3 regions of the Brevibacillus sp. FSL K6-6036 genome follow, and region 1 is predicted to be linked to each of the others. Evidence: a T-box and tRNA genes for the amino acid it is inferred to sense, from the RefSeq annotation. Region 1 holds a T-box; the other regions hold tRNA genes.

Region 1 (6,033 bases):
GGCGGATACTCCTTTTTCTAGACTGAACGTTCGGTATAGATTAAAGGTAAAACAACTTCGCGGATTTGGCAAGGGAAATACATCTTTTTCGTTTCCATGCGAAGTCAAAGTCAACATTTCCCGCTGCACTCACTATTTGATGTCGTAAGCCATGCAGATGACCAGTCCCAGCTTTTCGGTCATCCGTTCTTCATAGACGCGGAATCCGCATTTTTCATAAAACGGGACTACCCCTCGGTTTTTATCCAACACGCCCAGATGAAGGGACGTGTAGCCGTTTTCTTTATACCATGCAATCAAGGTGTCCAGAAAATGCTGAGCGTATCCTTTTCCCTGGTGGTCCTTGTGCAGCATGATGAGCCCGAGCCATGGATTGCCATCGCGAGGATTTCGCAGGATGAATTGGGCAATGCCGACGAGATCGCGGGTGGAGCGGGAACGGAGCAAGATGCTGTAGGAGTCTTCCATCGCCAGATTCTCGGCGTGGTCCGATTCCACTGTTTGGACAGTGACTTCCCGCTTGCCGTACGCATACTCCATGTAATCGGGGTTGGAATTGTAGACGGAGAGCAGCTCATCGAAATCGCTCTCCTCTACGGGAAAGTAAAGCAGGTGCTGGCTCGAAGCAGGAAATGGAGACGGCATCGGGTACCTCCTGAAACATTTTGATAGGATTTGAAGATGGATATTAATCGAAATAAAATGAAATGTCAATCTTGCAAATACTGCTCAAAATAAGGACCTCAGCCCAAGTCATTTCTTGCAGGGGAAAAGCAACGAAAATGATAGATGATCCAACAGGCAGGCGCATGACAAACCGGGTCCCGTAGAGGACAGCAGACTGAAAAAAACAAAGGTGGGGGAAACTGCAACTAATCAGCAGAGGGAAGGAGATGCAATATGTTTGTCGGTTGTCACGTCAGTATCAGAAACGGATACGCAGGAGCGGCAAAGGCAGCAATGGCGATCGGAGCGAACTGCTTTCAGTACTTCCCGAAGAATCCGAGGAGCATGGGCGTAAAAACCTTTGATGCCAAAGATGCAGCTTCGTGCAGGCGCTTTGCAAAGGAACACGGCATGCTATCCATCGGTCATACGTCGTATCCGACAAATCTTGCAGTGGAAGAGGAGGAGCTATACGAGCGGACTGTCGAACACCTCCGCAATGATCTGGAGATAGCGGAAGCATGCGGTTCACTCGGTGTAGTCGTTCACTTCGGGCACAGCAAGGGTGGCGACCCGCTCGAGGGATACAAGCGGATGATCCGGCTTTTGGATGAACTGCTCTGCGATTGGCGGGGAGAGGCGAAAATACTGCTTGAAAACAATGCAGGGCAGGGAACCCGGATGGGGACGACCATCGAAGAGCTGGTGCAGGTGCGTTCCTTGCTCGCGGCACCTGACCGGGTGGGTTTTTGTCTGGACACCTGTCACGCTTTTGCCAGCGGGCTTTGGCGGGGACACGATTGGGACGAGGTTTGCGCTCACATGCGAAACGCGGGGTATTTTTCATCACTTGTCGCTGTTCATTTGAACGATTCCGTTTATCCGAGCGGCTCCTTCCGCGACAGACATGCTCCTATCGGCAAGGGTGAGATCGGGTTGGAGGCGTTCGCAGCATTCCTGCAAACTCCTGAGCTAGCGGACATCCCGTTCATTTTGGAAACCCCGGCACCGGCGGATGGAGGTCACCAGGAGGAAATTTCGCTGGTTCGCCGGCTGGCAGAGCAGAGAGATGGAGTCTTCGGTGTGGAAAAAGGAGCGACCCGTGTGGTAGAGTGAGGAATGAAGAGTTGTGTGTCGAACCAAGGAGGAACATACGTGAAAAGACGAGTGAAAGTAACGATCGAAGATTTTTCTTCCCTGCAGGAAAACCTGAACAATCCCGAAGAGCTCGCCCTCTACCAGGGAGCCAACGGACATACATACGATGCGGAAATTGAGCACGATGGCTATGCCATCATTGATGTAACCGAGGATGACTATATCGAGCTTGCCCCCGGCGAATATCAGATCATGATCGAAGAGTGGACCAAGGCAGGGAATATCGGAGACTGCACACTGGAAACCAAATCCGACCCGGCCGATGACAAGGCGATGCTGTACCGCCTCGTGGATGCGTCCGGAAATGAAAAGGAACAGCCGGTGTCGCTCTCCAAACAAGTCGTCGAGCTTCTGGGCAAGACTTGGTTTGGGAAAAATGCAAAGAAAGAAGAATAAAAAAGCAGCGCTGGCCGATCAAAGACATGCACTGTTAAAAGGGGCGGGTACGTTTACAAGTTCCGGACCAGACCCGCGACAAGACTCCTGACAAGCCGGATGGAAGGCTAGCACCGGATGGAAGGCCGGCAATCGAAAAAAAACCGCCGACGCATTGCATGGGACTGATCCCATAATGCATCGGCGGTTTTGCTTGTTTTCTTACATTTCTTCCGGTGCTGCGAGTCCGAGAATGCGGAGCCCTTCCTTCAAGACCGTAACAACAGCCGCTACGAGCTGGAGACGAGCATTTTTCACAGCGTCCTCCTCGGCCAGGATGCGGACGTTTGCGTAGAACTTGTTGAAGGCCTGCGCGAGGTCGATCACGTACTTCCCGATTTGCGAAGGATCAAAGCCGTTGGCAGCGCGGTCTATCACTTCCGGGAATGCATTCAGAAGCGTAACGACTGCCCAGGCTTCCTTGCTGTCCAGCGCATCCTGAGGCAAGCTTACCGCTGCGGATGGTACATAGCCGCCTTTTCTCAGCAGGGAGCAAGCACGTGCGTGCGTGTATTGGACGTAAGGACCGGTTTCGCCTTCAAAGGTGAGCATCTCTTCCCAGGAGAAATTGATGTCATTGAGACGATAGTTTTTCAAGTCGTGGAAGATGACGGCCCCGACGCCAACCTGGCGGGCGACTTCTTCCTTGTTGGCGAGACCAGGATTCTTTTCCTCGATCACTTTCTTGACGTCTTCGATCGCCTGGGACAGCACTTCTTCCAGCAGGACGACCTTGCCCTTGCGCGTGGACATTTTCTTGCCGTCCTTCAGCATCATGCCAAACGGAATGTGATGCATTTCCTTTGCCCACTCAAAGCCCATTTTCTCCAGTACCTTGTAGAGCTGTTGGAAGTGAAGGCGTTGCTCGTTTCCGACGACATAGAGCGCTTTGGCGAAGTCGTAGGTTTCATGGCGGTAGAGGGCAGCAGCAAGGTCACGCGTCGCGTACAGCGTGGCGCCGTCCGATTTTTTGATCAGGCTTGGCGGCATGTCGTATTCATCCAGCGTCACGACCATGGCGCCGTCCGATTCCGTCAGCAGGCCTTTTTCCTCCAGCATGGCGACGACGCGATCCATCTTGTCGTTGTAAAATGCTTCGCCGTGTGTCGAGTCAAAGGAAACGTTCATCAGATCGTAAATCTTCATGAACTCCTTCAGAGATTCATCGCGGAACCACTGCCACAGGTGGAGCGCTTCTGCGTCTCCGTCCTCCAGCTTTTTAAACCACTCGCGCCCTTGATCCTCCAAAGACGGATCGTTCTCCGCTTCTTCGTGGAAGCGCACATAGAGGCTGAGCAGTTCTTTGATCGGCTCCGCTTTTACTTTTGCTTCGTCGCCCCACAGGCGATACGCCACGATCAGCTTGCCGAACTGCGTGCCCCAGTCGCCCAGATGGTTGATGCGGACCGGCTGGTAACCGTGTTTTTCCATGATGTTGGCAATCGCGTTTCCGATCACGGTAGAGCGAAGATGCCCCATGGAAAACGGCTTGGCGATGTTGGGAGAAGAAAGATCGATCGGAACCTTCCGCCCTTTGCCGATGTCGCGGCTGCCGTAAGCGGCTCCTGCGGAGAGGATGGTGCCTACTACCTCTGCTGCGACACTTTGCTGATCGAGAAAAATATTGACGTACGGGCCAGCTGCCTGGACTTCGCGAACCGGCGTACCCGAGATAAGCGGGGCAAGCTCGGCTGCAATCACAGGAGGCGCTTTGCGAAGTGCCTTTGCCAGTTGAAAGCAAGGGAAGGCGATATCGCCCATGGCCGGATTCGGAGGTGTCTCCAGCATGTTGCGCACTTGCTCGGCCCCCAGCGTATCTACGCCTTGCTTGGAAAGGGCTGCAGAAATCATCTCAGCCACTTGATGCTTGTAACTCATAGTGATGCAAACTCCCTTCATCATGAAAAATAAAAAAACCTCTGCGTCTCTGATTGATCAAGAGACGAGAGGTATTCTCCCGCGGTGCCACTCTTTTTGCCATGCAGCCTTTACATTTCGGGCAGCACAGCCGCTTTGTTCTGCGATAACGGGCAGACCCGGCTGCCTTACTTGCTCCAGAGATAAACCGGGCAATCAGACAGCATCTCCGAGGTGCGATTCCTGCCGCCATCCTGCACCGGGCTTACACCATCCCCGGCTCGCTTGGGCATTTTGACGGAGTACTTTCCTCATCATCGATCCTTTATGATTCATCCATTATAGCGAAAAGGATGCGGCTTTCGCAACTCAATCATCCGCTTTTTTTATGATCGCATCGAGATCGCGAAACAGGTCGCGGGTCAGCGATTCTTTGTCTTCGGCAGCATTCCATTGCTGCTTGAACTGCTGCAGCTTCTCGAGCAAAGCCAACTCCGCCTCGGCGTCCTTTTCCAGATCGTGATTTTCACTCGGGTCGAATGGCATCAGCCGCTCATCCGTGCCGCTGCGAAGATAGGCGGTTTTCCAGTTGTCCGGAAACTGATAAGCCTGCTCTCCGAACAGAATCGCGAGAACATCGTCCGATTCAAGCGGCAGGAAGTGGTCGAATTCGTCGCGCCTGCCCCCTTCGGACAGATTGATATGTGTAAAGGAATACCGGAGATAGTGTTGGCCATTTTCGCTGTCTTTCACGACAGAATATGTCTCGAAGTCGGTTTGTTCCAGTTCTTTTACCGTTTCGATACGCGATAGGAATTCGTGCTTGTCACAAGGGTGTAGTGGATCCAAAGCGTTTCGCTCCTTTGCTTGGCTTCGACCTCATCATAGCAAAAGGGGCATGGATTGACAATGAGCGGGGACAGCGGGCGGACTGGAGCTGGAACACTAGTCGATCGGTATGTAAATTTTTATTTTCATTTGATCCGGGTACACGGACTGGCGGACATCGGTTATTTCAAAATCAGGTCCTTCTCTTCGCTCGTAGTTGGAATTCGGAAGCCAGGTGCCGTAAATATAGGTTCTTGTATTTTGGACAGAGCCGATCACCCTGAATTCGGCGTATTTCCCTGCCGGAAGCAGACAGTGGACAAAGCCATCCTCCAGCTCGCCATCCAAGTTTTTTACCTCTTCGCCGACGATGAACGTAAAGTCGCCGTTATCCTGGAAATCGCACGAAATGCCGTATGCCATGTCAGGGGCGGCTTTGTTGGGAATCCGCATATAGTGTCCATTCCTTCCGAAATCGGCATAGAAGCGGGGAATGTCCTCAAAGTAGCGTTTGTTGTTCAGATTTGTCTTGTAGGCGTACCCGACGATGGCAATGCTGTTTAATTGCACAATGTTTGGTTTGTTCATGCTTATTTCTCCCTTTGCTCGTTTTTGATCATCCAAAAAATCCAGCTTCTTTTGCAGGAAAATAGGTATGTTCGCCTTTCGGAACTTGGCCGGGGTGATGCCGAAAGTAGCTTCAAAAGCACGGGTAAACGCCTCCTGGGAGCCGTACTGGCAGGCGATAGCCAGATCAAGGATGCTTGTTTGCGTCTGTTTCAACAAAACGGCGGCCTCGCTCAGCCTTCTTTTTCGTATGTACTCGTGAACCGAAAAACCGGAGATCGCTTGAAACAGCCGTTGAAAATGAAAGGCGGAAAAACAGGCTTCCGCGGCAATATCCGCGATATTCACCTCCTCTTGAAGATGCTTTTCGATAAATTCGATTGCGCATTGAATCCGCTCGTAGTGATCCATACCTGCCTCCATTTCCCAGATGTGCTACTCCTATTGTACAGCCGGGAAGACGATGTTTTTTGATAATCTGTGCCGATTTGGCAAGTGATTGCTTGATTTCTTCAAAGTGCA
Region 2 (6,033 bases), 2.0 Mb from region 1:
CGCAGAAACCCTACCTGCTGCTTGTCTGCACTGTAGAGCGGGAGGATCCAGCCCCGGTCTGCAAGACTCTGTCTAATCAGCAGAGACACATCCGTAAGCTGTTTATCATCCATTGCCATCAGGACAACATTCATTGTCGCCTTTTCCCGATAGACATCTGCCCTACGTGGTTCCGCGGTGCGCGAGGGCTCCTCGACGATCCACAATGGGCGTTGAAACTCATCTGGAGCCCTGAATGTTTCGGTTGGAATGCCCGTTGCGAGATTCAGCCAGCTGCATACCGAGAATACATCATCGCCCATGTTTCCCACTCGGAACAAACCTCCTTGCTAATTGGTTGAACTTCACTGTTACCAACTCATCCATGGTTGACTGCTCTACGTTGCTTCCCGTATTAACCACCTTTGAAAGCACCACCACCCCATTGAATCGTTATAAGCCAGAAAGCCGGACATCCATGGTAAGAAAACAGAAAAGCCACTCGGATTGATTCCGGGTGGCTTTCCATATTTGCTTACAGTACAAGATTATCATGGGTTTGGGAAAAAGGTTTCTCAGTTCTGTTTCAAAAGTAGATCAAGATTATATCGTCGGTGGGTCGGCTAAAACCGTAGGGAAGCTGCTTTTTATCAAGGGGGAGCAGATGTTTCGCCGAATATCCGACAGGTGGGGCAGTAAAAATTACTGTAAACAGCCCTTCTGATATCAAAACAGAGCGTTGGATTTGATAATCGACAGCAGTTTAAAAGACTCGAACTTTGATTTGTTTCTCCGCTCTTGTTCCCCCCATTACAAATCGATTGCTTTGTTAAATCAGCCTTCCGGTGGTTCGCACGCTACCTTCTCGGCAGGTAGGGGAGCATCACGCTCGGAATAATAAATGATTTTGTTAAATAGACCCTCCACTTGCTAACTGACTTCGTGTCCTATACCCTTGTTTATGTCGAAGAAGGGAGGGCAAAATAAATCATGTATGCTCAGGTTGTACGGTACTATCAATTTGGCGATCCCCAAAACGTGTTGAAAGTAGAACAGCGAATTATTGAACCTTTGAAACAAGATGAAATCTTGGTAAAAATGGATGCTCGGCCTATTAATCCTTCTGATTTAATTCCAATTCGTGGTGCATATAGGCATCGAATATGTCTGCCCGCAGTACCAGGATATGAAGGGGTAGGTACCGTTGTAGAAACAGGTCCCTTAGCTTCCTCCACTTTAATAGGGAAACGTGTTCTGCCCTTACGAGGTGAGGGGACATGGCAAGATTACGTCATATCAAGAGCGGTTTTAGCGATTGAGGTTCCTGACCAAATCAACGATGATGCAGCCAGCCGCTTGTACATAAATCCAATAACTGCGTGGGTTATTTGCACGGAGACGTTAAAGATTACTTCTGATCAGGTTTTGCTAGTCAATGCCGCTAACTCATCAATTGGCCGTCTATTCATTCAATTATCCTCTCTATTTGGGTTCAGAGTTATCGCGATCATCCGTCATACACGATATGCAGAGGAGTTGCTTAATCTTGGAGCGTGGCATGTAATCGATAGCTCAAGAATGTCTATTTACGATGCAACGATGAGTGTTACAAATGGACAAGGCGCTGATGCCTCTATTGATTCGATCGGTGGTTTAGATGGTTTTGAGTTGGCTCGGTCAACACGTCCCGGGGGGACTTTCTTGGCTTTGGGTCTTTTATCCGGGACTCAAGTAGATTGGGCGAGAATTTCAAAAGAACTTAGCGTTCATCCACAATTATTCTTGTTGCGACACTGGATTCAACAAATTTCCTTGTCTAGATGGCACGACACTTTTGAGAAGGTCATCGAACTTGTACAAAATGGTCAACTTAATTTCACAGCACCTACCGAAAGATTTGCTTTGCATTACGTAAAAGAAGCAGTGCAGTTTGCTGAAAGCAATAAACGGACCGGAAAAATATTATTAGTTTAAAAGTATTCAATAAGCGCCCGAAATTTCGACGTTTGCAAAATGTTTGCAAACAGACATTAACAAAAGAATGGCGCGGGTAGCTATCCAGCTGAAACCCGCGCCATTTCTACTTTTCCAATGGCGTCCCCGAGAGGATTCGAACCTCCGACCTACAGTTTAGGAAACTGACGCTCTATCCTGCTGAGCTACGGGGACATATTCGTTTACACTCCTTCTATTATAGGGCGATTTCGCGCATTTTGCAAACGAAGGACCAGAGAGCTTATCCCTGGTCCTTTCCCTTTTTATTTACTTTAATTAAACACCTTAATGGTGAGTAAACTGCTCTTCCTCAGTAGAACCAGTCAATGCCGTCGTCGACGATGTGCCTCCTGCAATTACCTGCGCGACCTCATCAAAATACCCGGTGCCTACCTCCCGCTGGTGGCGCGTAGCCGTGTAGCCGTACGCCTCGCTCGCAAACTCCGCTTGCTGCAGCTCAGAGTAAGCAGCCATGCCGCGGTCGCGATAGCCCCGTGCCAGTTCAAACATGCTGTAGTTGAGGGCGTGGAAGCCGGCCAGCGTGACAAACTGGAACTTGTAGCCCATATCGCCCAGCTCGTTTTGGAAACGGGCGATGTCTGCTTCATCCAGCTTCTTCTTCCAGTTGAAGGACGGCGAGCAGTTGTAAGCCAGCAATTTGCCAGGGTATTTGGCGTGAATCGCTTCGGCAAAACGGCGTGCTTCCTCGAGGTTCGGCTCAGACGTTTCGCACCAGATCAAATCGGCGTATGGAGCATAGCTGAGTCCGCGGGCGATCGCGGCATCGAGTCCGCCTCTCATGCGGAAGAAGCCCTCTGGTGTCCGCTCCCCGGTCAAAAACGGCTTGTCGCTGTCGTCGATGTCACTTGTGATCAAAAACGCTCCGTTTGCATCGGTCCGGGCTACGATCACAGTCGGCACACCCATGACATCTGCCGCGAAACGGGCCGCTACCAGGTTGCGAATGGCCGCCTGTGTCGGGATCAATACCTTGCCGCCCATATGGCCGCATTTTTTCTCTGATGCGAGCTGATCCTCAAAGTGTACACCCGATGCTCCCGCTTCGATCATGCCTTTCATCAGCTCAAAGACGTTGAGCGGTCCGCCAAAGCCGGCTTCCGCATCTGCCACGATGGGTGCAAACCAATAGGTGTCGCCCGTCCCTTCGGACTGTTGGATCTGATCTGCCCGCTGCAGTGCCTGATTGATCCGTTTGACCACCTGTGGGACACTGTTTGCCGGGTACAGGCTCTGGTCCGGGTACATCTGTCCGGCCAGATTGGCGTCGGCGGCTACTTGCCAGCCGCTTAGATAGATGGCTTTCAATCCCGCTTTTACTTGCTGGATCGCCTGATTCCCGGTCAAAGCGCCAAGCGCCTTGATGTGATGCTCCGTGTTGAGCAACTGCCACAGCCGCTCTGCCCCGATCCGGGCAAGCGTATGCTCGATTTGGACCGAGCCCCGCAGTCTGACTACATCTTCCGCCGTATACGGACGCTGCACCCCTTTAAACCGGTCTGTCTTCCAGCTTTCCTCTAATTGTCGAACAGCCTCTTGTTTGTTCATTTCTCCCACTCCCTTTTTTAATCAAGATAGGCATAGCCTGGAACGGTCAAAAACTCGGAAAACTCGTCGGCCGTCACCAGCTGGAGGAACAATTCCCCTGCCAGCTTGTATTTGCCGGTTTCGTACCGCTCCTGGCCGATTTGCTGTTTCAAGGTTTGCAGCTCTTCGCTCAGCCACTGGGTGACCAAAGCAGTCGTAATCTTGCGGCCATCCGGCAAAACACCCCGGCGGTGCTTGATCCATTGCCACACCTGAGCGCGGGAAATTTCCGCTGTTGCGGCGTCTTCCATCAGGTTGTTGATCGGCACGGCGCCATAGCCGCGAAGCCATGCCTCGATGTACTGAATCCCTACCCTGATGTTGGTGCGGACTCCTTCTTCGGTGATCTGGCCTTCCGGTACGGCCAGCAGGTCAGCGGCAGTTACATGGACGTCCTCGCGCTTATACCAGATCTGGTTTGCTTCCGGCATCAGGCGATTAAAGACTTCCATCGCCACCGGAACCAGTCCGGGGTGGGCCACCCAGCTTCCATCGTGTCCGTCGTACGCCTCCCGCTCTTTGTCTGCTTTCACTTTTGCCAGCGCTTCCTCGTTTTTTGCCGGGTCGTTTTTTACCGGAATTTGTGCGGCCATCCCGCCGATGCATGGTGCTCCCCGCCTGTGGCAGGTCTTGACCGCCAGTGTCGTGTACGCCCGCATAAAGGGCACCGTCATAGTCACCGTTGACCGGTCAGGCACAATCACATCGGGCCGGTTCCGCAGCTTTTTGATGTAGCTGAAGATGTAATCCCAGCGGCCGCAGTTTAGCCCTGCACTGTGTTCTCTCAGCTCGTACAGGATTTCTTCCATTTCAAAGGCGGCCAAAATCGTCTCGATCAAAACCGTTGCCTTGATAGTGCCTCGCGGTATGCCCAACTCATCCTGGGCAAAGCAAAAGACGTCGTTCCAGAGCCTCGCTTCCAGATGATTTTCCAGCTTGGGCAGATAAAAATAGGGGCCGCTTCCCGAATCGAGCAATATCCGGGCATTATGGAAGAAATAAAGGCCAAAATCGAACAAGCTGCCGGACATCGGGTTTCCGTGAAGCCTTATGTGCTTTTCATCCAAATGCCAACCGCGCGGCCTTACAATCAGTACGGCTGTTTTCTCCTTGAGGGCGTACTGTTTTCCCTCAGGGCTGGTATAGGAAATCGTTCTCCTTACGGCATCCCGCATGTTGATCTGGCCTTCGATCGTATTGGCCCATGTGGGAGAATTGGCGTCTTCAAAATCAGCCATGAATACCCGAGCTCCGGAATTGCACGCATTGATGACCATTTTTCGGTCTCCGGCAGGACCGGTAATCTCCACTCTCCGGTCCTGGAGATCGGTCGGCAAATCGTTCACTTTCCAATCGCCGTTGCGAATATGGGCTGTTTCAGGCAAAAAATCAGGAAGCTGCCCTGAGTCGATGAACTCCTGCTTCTTTCTGCGCAGCTCCAAGAGCTCACTCCTCCTGCCGCCAAAGGCGCTCTCCAGCTTGATCAGAAACGAGATCGCTTCCGGCGTAAGTATATCGGCGTACTGCGGCGGCATTTCGCCTGTAATCAAAACATCTGCCGGGTACTGATTGGTTTGAATCGCAGTCAATATGATCTCCTCCTCTCCTTGTGCAGGAAACGTTATAATACAGGTAAATTAATCTTTGTGTATTATAGTACAGTAGGTTCAAAAAAAATGGCTTTAATCCAATAGCCCGCTTCCACTGCAATGACTGCAGGAGATACATCCGTCACCATGGCAGTGATGGCATGCTGACCCGTGATCATCGCGCCCGGCGCCGCCGCACTGGGGACAATTCTGCTCACCGTTTCCTTCACAACGATAACAATTCATCCTTAACTCCTCCCATCAACTGTAGTAATACAATATTCGTAATGTTTGAAGTTATTATATAACAGTCATTTCTGTTGTGCAACACATTTTCTAAAAATTCCGCCACTCATTTAACTCTTTGTTTTTGCAGACAAAAAAGCAGCTTTCTGTATTAGAACAGAAAACTGCTTTTCTAGATAGCCAGAAATCATTTTGATCTGCATTATTTGGGAGCGATTTTCTCCAGACCACCCATATATGGACGAAGCACTTCCGGAATCAGGATGGTGCCGTCCTCCTGCTGATAGTTCTCCATCAGCGCGGCAACTGTCCGGCCAATCGCCAGTCCCGATCCATTCAATGTGTGCACGAACTCCGGCTTCGATTTGCTGTCGCGGCGGAAACGAATGTTGGCCCGACGCGCCTGGAAATCCTCAAAGTTGGAACAGGACGAGATCTCCCGGTACGTATTGTAGCTCGGAATCCACACTTCCAGGTCGTACTTTTTCGCCGCTGTAAACCCGAGGTCGCCGGTGCACATGCTCATGACACGGTAAGGCAGACCGAGCAGCTGCAGGATCTTCTCCGCATTTTTCACCAGCTTTTCCAGTTCCTCATAGGAATCTTCCGGCTTGACGAA
Region 3 (6,033 bases), 2.5 Mb from region 1:
CAGCTTTTCGTGGATAAACTGCTTCGCCTCTTCCTGGCTCTTTTGCTGGCTCAGCATTTTTTCGTAAAAGCTGTTGATTTTAAGTCTGGGAGTTGCCACATCGTTGACCAGGACGATGTATTCGTCGCCCACCTTTTCAACGGCTACATCCGGAATCACATACCGCGTCTCCACTTGGGAAAAGGCTGCGCCCGGACGGGGATTCAGCGTCCGCAGGAGATCGGCTATCGCCTGAACCTCCTGCACCGTACAGCCCACCTTGTCGGCGATGCGCTGGTAGCGGCAGTCAGCCAGGTCCTGGAGGTGCGAGGTGACGATCTCAACGACATGATCATCGTCCTTCCCCATGTGTCTGAGCTGCAGAAGCAGACATTCTTCCAGGCTTCTCGCGGCTACGCCGGCAGGATCGAAATGCTGCAGAACAGTCAGGACGTCCTCCAGCTCTTCAAGATCGGCGCCCAATCGCTGGGACGCCTCCTCCAGGGTAATTTCCAGGTAGCCTTTTTCGTCCAGGTTTCCGATCAAAAACAGAGCGATTCTCCGCTGCGGCTGCGTAAAGCTTTTGAAATAGCCGAGCTGGCGCTCCAAATGTTCATACAGCGTAACCGACCGTTGCGTAACGAAGTCCAGCGGATTGTAAGTGCTTTCATTTTTGCCCGCCGTATATTCGCCCGTCGCCCGATTGCCTACAATTTCCTTCCAGTCAATTTCCGGCAGCGGCTTTTCCATTTTTGCCGGTGCCAGCTCCACCACCGCTTCCTGCAGCTCGAACACGGGATTTTCATTGGCTTGCTCCTGCAAATACGAGACGAGATCGACGGCCGAATATTGTAAAATCGTAATGGCCTGTCTGAGCTCCGGTGTCATCACAAGCTTGAGTGTCTGTTCTTGATAAAGCCCCAGCCCCATGTTCATCTGCGTCCGCCCCCTCTCAGTATCCAGTTTTTTCGACATGTGCAGTTTCACTTTTTTTCATTATATTCGCTTTTTCATGCAATTTTCCTGCCAATATCTGAATAAAGAAAGGAACCATGAAAAAAGGCGACTCCAACCATCGGAATCGCTTCTTGAAAAATCTACCCTTGCCGGCTTTTGTAAAGCAGGTACATGAAAAAAGGCGCTCCCACCGCTGCGGTAAACACTCCGGCTGGAATATCGAGCGGAACAAACAGTGTGCGGGCTCCAAGATCTGCCAGCAGTACCAACAACGCGCCCAGCAAGGCCGAAACGGGAAGCAGCGTGCCATAAGACGAGCCCACCAGCTTGCGGGCCATATGAGGAGCCATCAGGCCGACAAACCCGATTCCTCCCGCGATCCCTACAGCCGAGCCCGCCAATGCCACGCTGACGGCAACCAGCAGCAGACGCTTACGCTCGACCGGTACGCCCACTCCTCTCGCCACATCCTCCCCCAGCTCTTGGGCATTCAGATTGCGGGCCTGCACGACAGCGATCAGCAAAAATCCGGCGATCCACGGAAAAACAGCAAGGACATGGTCCCATGAAGTGCCGTACACCGTGCCGGACAGCCACCCAAGCGCCTGGGATGCCAGGTACAGCGGACCCGCGACCATGAAAAAGACAGTCAATGCAGACATCGCAGTGGATACGGACACCCCGATCAAAGCAAACCGATAAGGAGATACCCCCCGTTTCCATGCGGCCAGGTATGTAAGAGTGGAAGCGAAAAAACCTCCTGCCAAGGCTACCAAAGGCAGCCACTGGATACTGAACTTTCCGTCAGAAAAGGCGATAAAGGCCACGGCCGCGGCTGTTGCGCCAGTAGTTGTCCCGGTCAAATCCGGCGAGGCCAGCGGATTGCGGATCAGCGCTTGCAAGATGGCACCCGATACGGCCAAAGCCGCCCCGACCAGGAGAGAAACGACAATTCTCGGCATTCGCAAGTTTATGACGATCATTTGATGCGTACTGTCTGCCACTCCTACTAATGATCTCAACACTTCCGAGACCGGGATGCGAATGCTGCCCAAGCCGATGCTGATGATGGCGACCGCTGCCAGCAGGATGCTCAGCAGCAGCACGATACCGATGTTTCGCTTGTCTATCTGGAACGAATACGAAGGCTTGTGGCTGCGAACAACGGTATATCTATTCATGGGCCTTCCTCCTTACGATGGCAATGATGAACGGAACTCCGATCACAGCCGTTGCCACCCCGACAGGCACTTCCTTGGGCATTAGCAAAAAGCGGGATATAAGATCGGCTGCCACCAGAAAGATGGCCCCAAATACGATACTGTACGGAATGATCCAACGATAATCATAGCCGATCAGATACCGGCAAATGTGCGGGATGATGATACCGACAAAGCCGATCGGACCGGCAAGAGCCACTGCGCCTCCTGCGAGAAGAACCACTACCAGCACGATACCTGCCTTGACCCAGACAATTTTTTGCCCCAGGCTTTTGGCCACATCATCCCCCAAAGACATCAGGTTTAAGGACCCTGCCAGCATCCAGGCAATGATCCACCCGCATACCAGATAGGGAACGATCAGCAGGGCGTGGCGCAAATCGCGTCCCGACACAGATCCAATCAACCAGTTAAGGGCTTCTTCAAGCGCCATGTTGTCTATGAGCATGAGCAGCGATGTCAGCGACGAGGCAAACGCAGCGACTGCCGCGCCGGAAAGGGTCACTTTTACCGGCGACATCCCTCCCCGTCCGGCTGATCCAAGCATGTAGACCATGACAGCCGTCAAGCTTGCTCCGATAAAGCCAACCCACATCAGCTCGGTAAACGAAAACACGGGACCGAAGAGAAACAGGGACAACACGATCATGAAAGCTGCACCGGAGTTGATTCCAAATATAGAGGGGGAGGCAAGCGGATTGCGGGTGAGTGCCTGCAAAAGAGCCCCCGCTACCGCCAGACTCCCCCCGACAAATGCGGCGACGATCGCCCGGGGCACTCGCGCATTTTTGATGATCAAATGCTCATTGCTTCCATTGAAACTGACATAGGCCTCCACCGCCGTCGAAAAACGGAAATTTTGCAGGCCGAGCAAGATACTCGCAACGACGGCCACGATCAGCACCGCAACGGCTGCGACCAGTACGACAGATTTTTGGATTCGGCTGGACAAGAGAAATGGCACACGTATTCCCTACTTTCCCCAATTGCATTGGTAACATTTTAGTATCCCTTTCACCTTCTAGTCAATGAAAATGATAATTATTATCAAAAAACTGTTGACACCTATTTTCCAAATACAGTATGTTGTCTACAATGATAATCACTATCAATCAGGAGGTTTTCATCATGTCGGCAATTCACAAGCCATCGTGGCAGCTTTTGATCGCAGCAGCATTGTCTCTCATGCTTTTGGTCACGGGCTGCAGCGGCGGCCAAAACAACACGGGCAGCCAACCGGCGCAATCTCAGGGCCAGGACCAGGCTGCAGCCACTGACACCAAGAGCGACATCCGGAAAGTAAAACACGCGATGGGAGAAGCCGAGATCAAAGGTACCCCGGAGCGCGTCGTTGTCCTGACCAGCGAGGGGACAGAAGCCCTGCTCGGTCTGGGTGTCAAACCTGTAGGCGCTGTGCAGTCCCCGCGCGGAAATCCGTGGCATGACCATATTAAAGACAAAATGCAGGATGTAACCGTACTGGGCGATGAGGCGCAGCCAAACATCGAACTGATCGCGAGCCTCAAACCAGATCTGATCCTGGGCAACAAGGTCCGCCATGAAAAAGTATATTCGCAGTTGTCCGGCATTGCCCCGACGGTATTCTCCGAGGATCTGGCGGGCAAATGGAAGCCCAACTTCATGCTGTATGCCGAAGCCCTTGGCAAAAAAGCCGACGGTGAAAAGCTCCTGGCCGACTTTGACAAAAAGGTAGAAGAGGCGAAAGCAAAGCTGGGCGACAAAACAAAAGCCAAAGTATCATTGATCCGCTTTCAGCCAGGGAAAATCCGTCTTTACATGAAGGATACCTTTGCAGGCGTCATGCTGAGCCAGCTGGGCTTTGCCCGTCCGGCCTCTCAGGATAAGGATGAATTCATGCAAGTGATCGCAAAGGAACAACTGGCTGATGCCGACGGCGATGTGCTGTTTTACTGGGTATCGGATCATGGAGAAAAGAAAGAAGGCTCCAAATATAGAGAAGAAGTGATGAACGACCCGCTCTGGAAAAACCTCAATGTCGTGAAAAACAACAAAGTGTTTGAAGTCAACGACGTCGTGTGGAACATCGGGGGCAGCATTTTGTCAGCCGAACTGTTGCTGGACGATATTTTGAAGCGCTTTGATGTAAAATAACACACACTCGACAGAGCAGTATGGGCCCACCCCTGCTGCTCTGTAAGCTTGTACATGGAACCATTTCCCCTTCGTGCATCCCAACATCCGGGTTGCAATTTTTTCATTTGCATCTGTCCGCCTTATCTTTTATAATTTAAGTTATCCTATTATGCGCCCGTAGCTCAGTGGATAGAGCAGCGGTCTCCGGAACCGCGTGCGGAGGTTCGACTCCTCTCGGGCGTACCATACTGACTTTAAACGACGATATGACGGGATTCTGGCGGTGATTTGCCGGACGGACTGGCGAGCAAATCGGCAAAACCGTTCCCCTGCACCGTGTACCCCATACCCGTTATGTACTCGTTCCTGATATGTGCAAGCCTCCGTTACATGAAACGGAGGCTTTTATTATGCAAAAACGACCGTGGACAGCGCTAATACATAGTGCCGCTACGGAAGCACCTAAAAGAGTTACGATTGATGCTGCGTTTTTACTGGCTCCCCCAACGTTAGCCTCACGTTCGACTTTGTTCGACTTTGTTAACCTCACGTTCGACTTCGTTATACTCCGCGCTGCACACCGTTTCATCCTTCAATAAAGTCGTCATATACCGATCGACCTCCGAATTTTATTGCGCTCGAATGCGCCGTCATAGAGATTGCCGTTCTAGGAAGGCGGGTGTGCGGCTTTTTCTTTACATTTTTTACCATAAACCTATTTACTTTTGAGAAACAAAGGTTTACAATTCATTTTGAATTTACATTATTTAGAAGTGATGTTTTATTATGGTTCTTAAAAAATTGAAGAAAACCACTCTGCTGCTAGCCTCTTTAATGGCAATTACTTCGCTTGTACCTTCCATTTCCTTTGCCAAAACCGAGGCAACCGCATCTGCCCAGGGCAATAACCGGCCTTACGTGAGCATCACCACCCCTGCTTCAAACAAAGAGTACAGCCCGACCATCTACTATAATGAGCAGCCAAAAATAACGTGGGTCCAATCTGATCCAGATGACAACACCGTATTTAGTACATTCTGGGTTCTTGTCTATGATAAAAACGGCAGTATTTATAGCTCTGGTGTACTGCCCCAAAACACAAGCAGCAATACGCAGTCCTTCGAAATTCCCGTTTCACTGCCTAGAAATGAAACGCTTGGTGTATCAGTAGGTGTCCAAGACGAATCTGGAAACTGGAATTGGGGAGCTGATGTGCACTATATGTACATCCAAACTCCGTAATCTATTTTGGCGCCTGTTGAGCATTCCAACGGGCATCGTCATCTTACTAATACTGAATAACTTCGATAGGCGTCGTTTGCAGCGAAAAGCGTTTTGTATATGGAATTTACAGTATTGTTCGTTCATTTGAAATAAAGGAGCGGGTCTTGATGAAGAAAATGAACCTTATCAGGTCAGGTTTGCTGGCCATTCCCTTGCTTTTGGCAGGACAAGCTGCGGCTAATGCCGAAGCCTTGATCGCCCCATCGCAAGCTGCAGTCGGCGTGGCAAGCGTTACTGAAGTCAATGTGAACCTGGATCTCTATCAAAATCCTATTTACGATAGTCTTCCCAGCGGCCCCAATTACACACACTACATCTCCTACGAGTCAAAACCGGGCGGGATCAGCATCGACTCCCGGGGTCGAGTGATTGCCTCTTCCACAGGCTACTACAAGGTAGATGTTTACTATAGCGGTATGCTTGTTTATACATTCAACTTCAATGTAGGTCCTATGTAAACATTCGCTTGGGACTAACA

Evidence for each region. A T-box is a leader RNA that pairs with one kind of tRNA and senses whether it is charged. The one in region 1 lies ahead of argS (arginine--tRNA ligase), so its partner is inferred to be a tRNA-Arg.
Region 2: it encodes a tRNA-Arg, which carries the amino acid that the T-box ahead of argS (arginine--tRNA ligase) is inferred to sense. The anticodon was not compared.
Region 3: it encodes a tRNA-Arg, which carries the amino acid that the T-box ahead of argS (arginine--tRNA ligase) is inferred to sense. The anticodon was not compared.

What each region holds. Positions count from the first base shown of each region.
Region 1 covers NZ_CP150173.1:2,036,404-2,042,436, forward strand. The annotation lists gene NST37_RS10140 (GNAT family N-acetyltransferase) at 133-645, opposite strand; gene NST37_RS10145 (deoxyribonuclease IV) at 901-1,782, shown strand; gene NST37_RS10150 (hypothetical protein) at 1,822-2,220, shown strand; gene argS (arginine--tRNA ligase) at 2,422-4,137, opposite strand; T-box leader at 4,195-4,443, opposite strand; gene NST37_RS10160 (hypothetical protein) at 4,486-4,965, opposite strand; gene NST37_RS10165 (AraC family transcriptional regulator) at 5,062-5,922, opposite strand.
Region 2 covers NZ_CP150173.1:30,070-36,102, reverse strand. The annotation lists gene NST37_RS00155 (hypothetical protein) at 1-302, opposite strand, end outside; gene NST37_RS00150 (zinc-dependent alcohol dehydrogenase family protein) at 970-1,953, shown strand; tRNA gene NST37_RS00145 (tRNA-Arg) at 2,072-2,148, opposite strand; gene aceA (isocitrate lyase) at 2,260-3,540, opposite strand; gene aceB (malate synthase A) at 3,558-5,168, opposite strand; gene NST37_RS00130 (hypothetical protein) at 5,231-5,386, opposite strand; gene serS (serine--tRNA ligase) at 5,617-6,033, opposite strand, start outside.
Region 3 covers NZ_CP150173.1:4,513,179-4,519,211, forward strand. The annotation lists gene rpoN (RNA polymerase factor sigma-54) at 1-915, opposite strand, end outside; gene NST37_RS22205 (iron ABC transporter permease) at 1,077-2,117, opposite strand; gene NST37_RS22210 (iron ABC transporter permease) at 2,110-3,120, opposite strand; gene NST37_RS22215 (iron-siderophore ABC transporter substrate-binding protein) at 3,294-4,289, shown strand; tRNA gene NST37_RS22220 (tRNA-Arg) at 4,443-4,517, shown strand; gene NST37_RS22225 (hypothetical protein) at 5,058-5,513, shown strand; gene NST37_RS22230 (hypothetical protein) at 5,663-6,013, shown strand.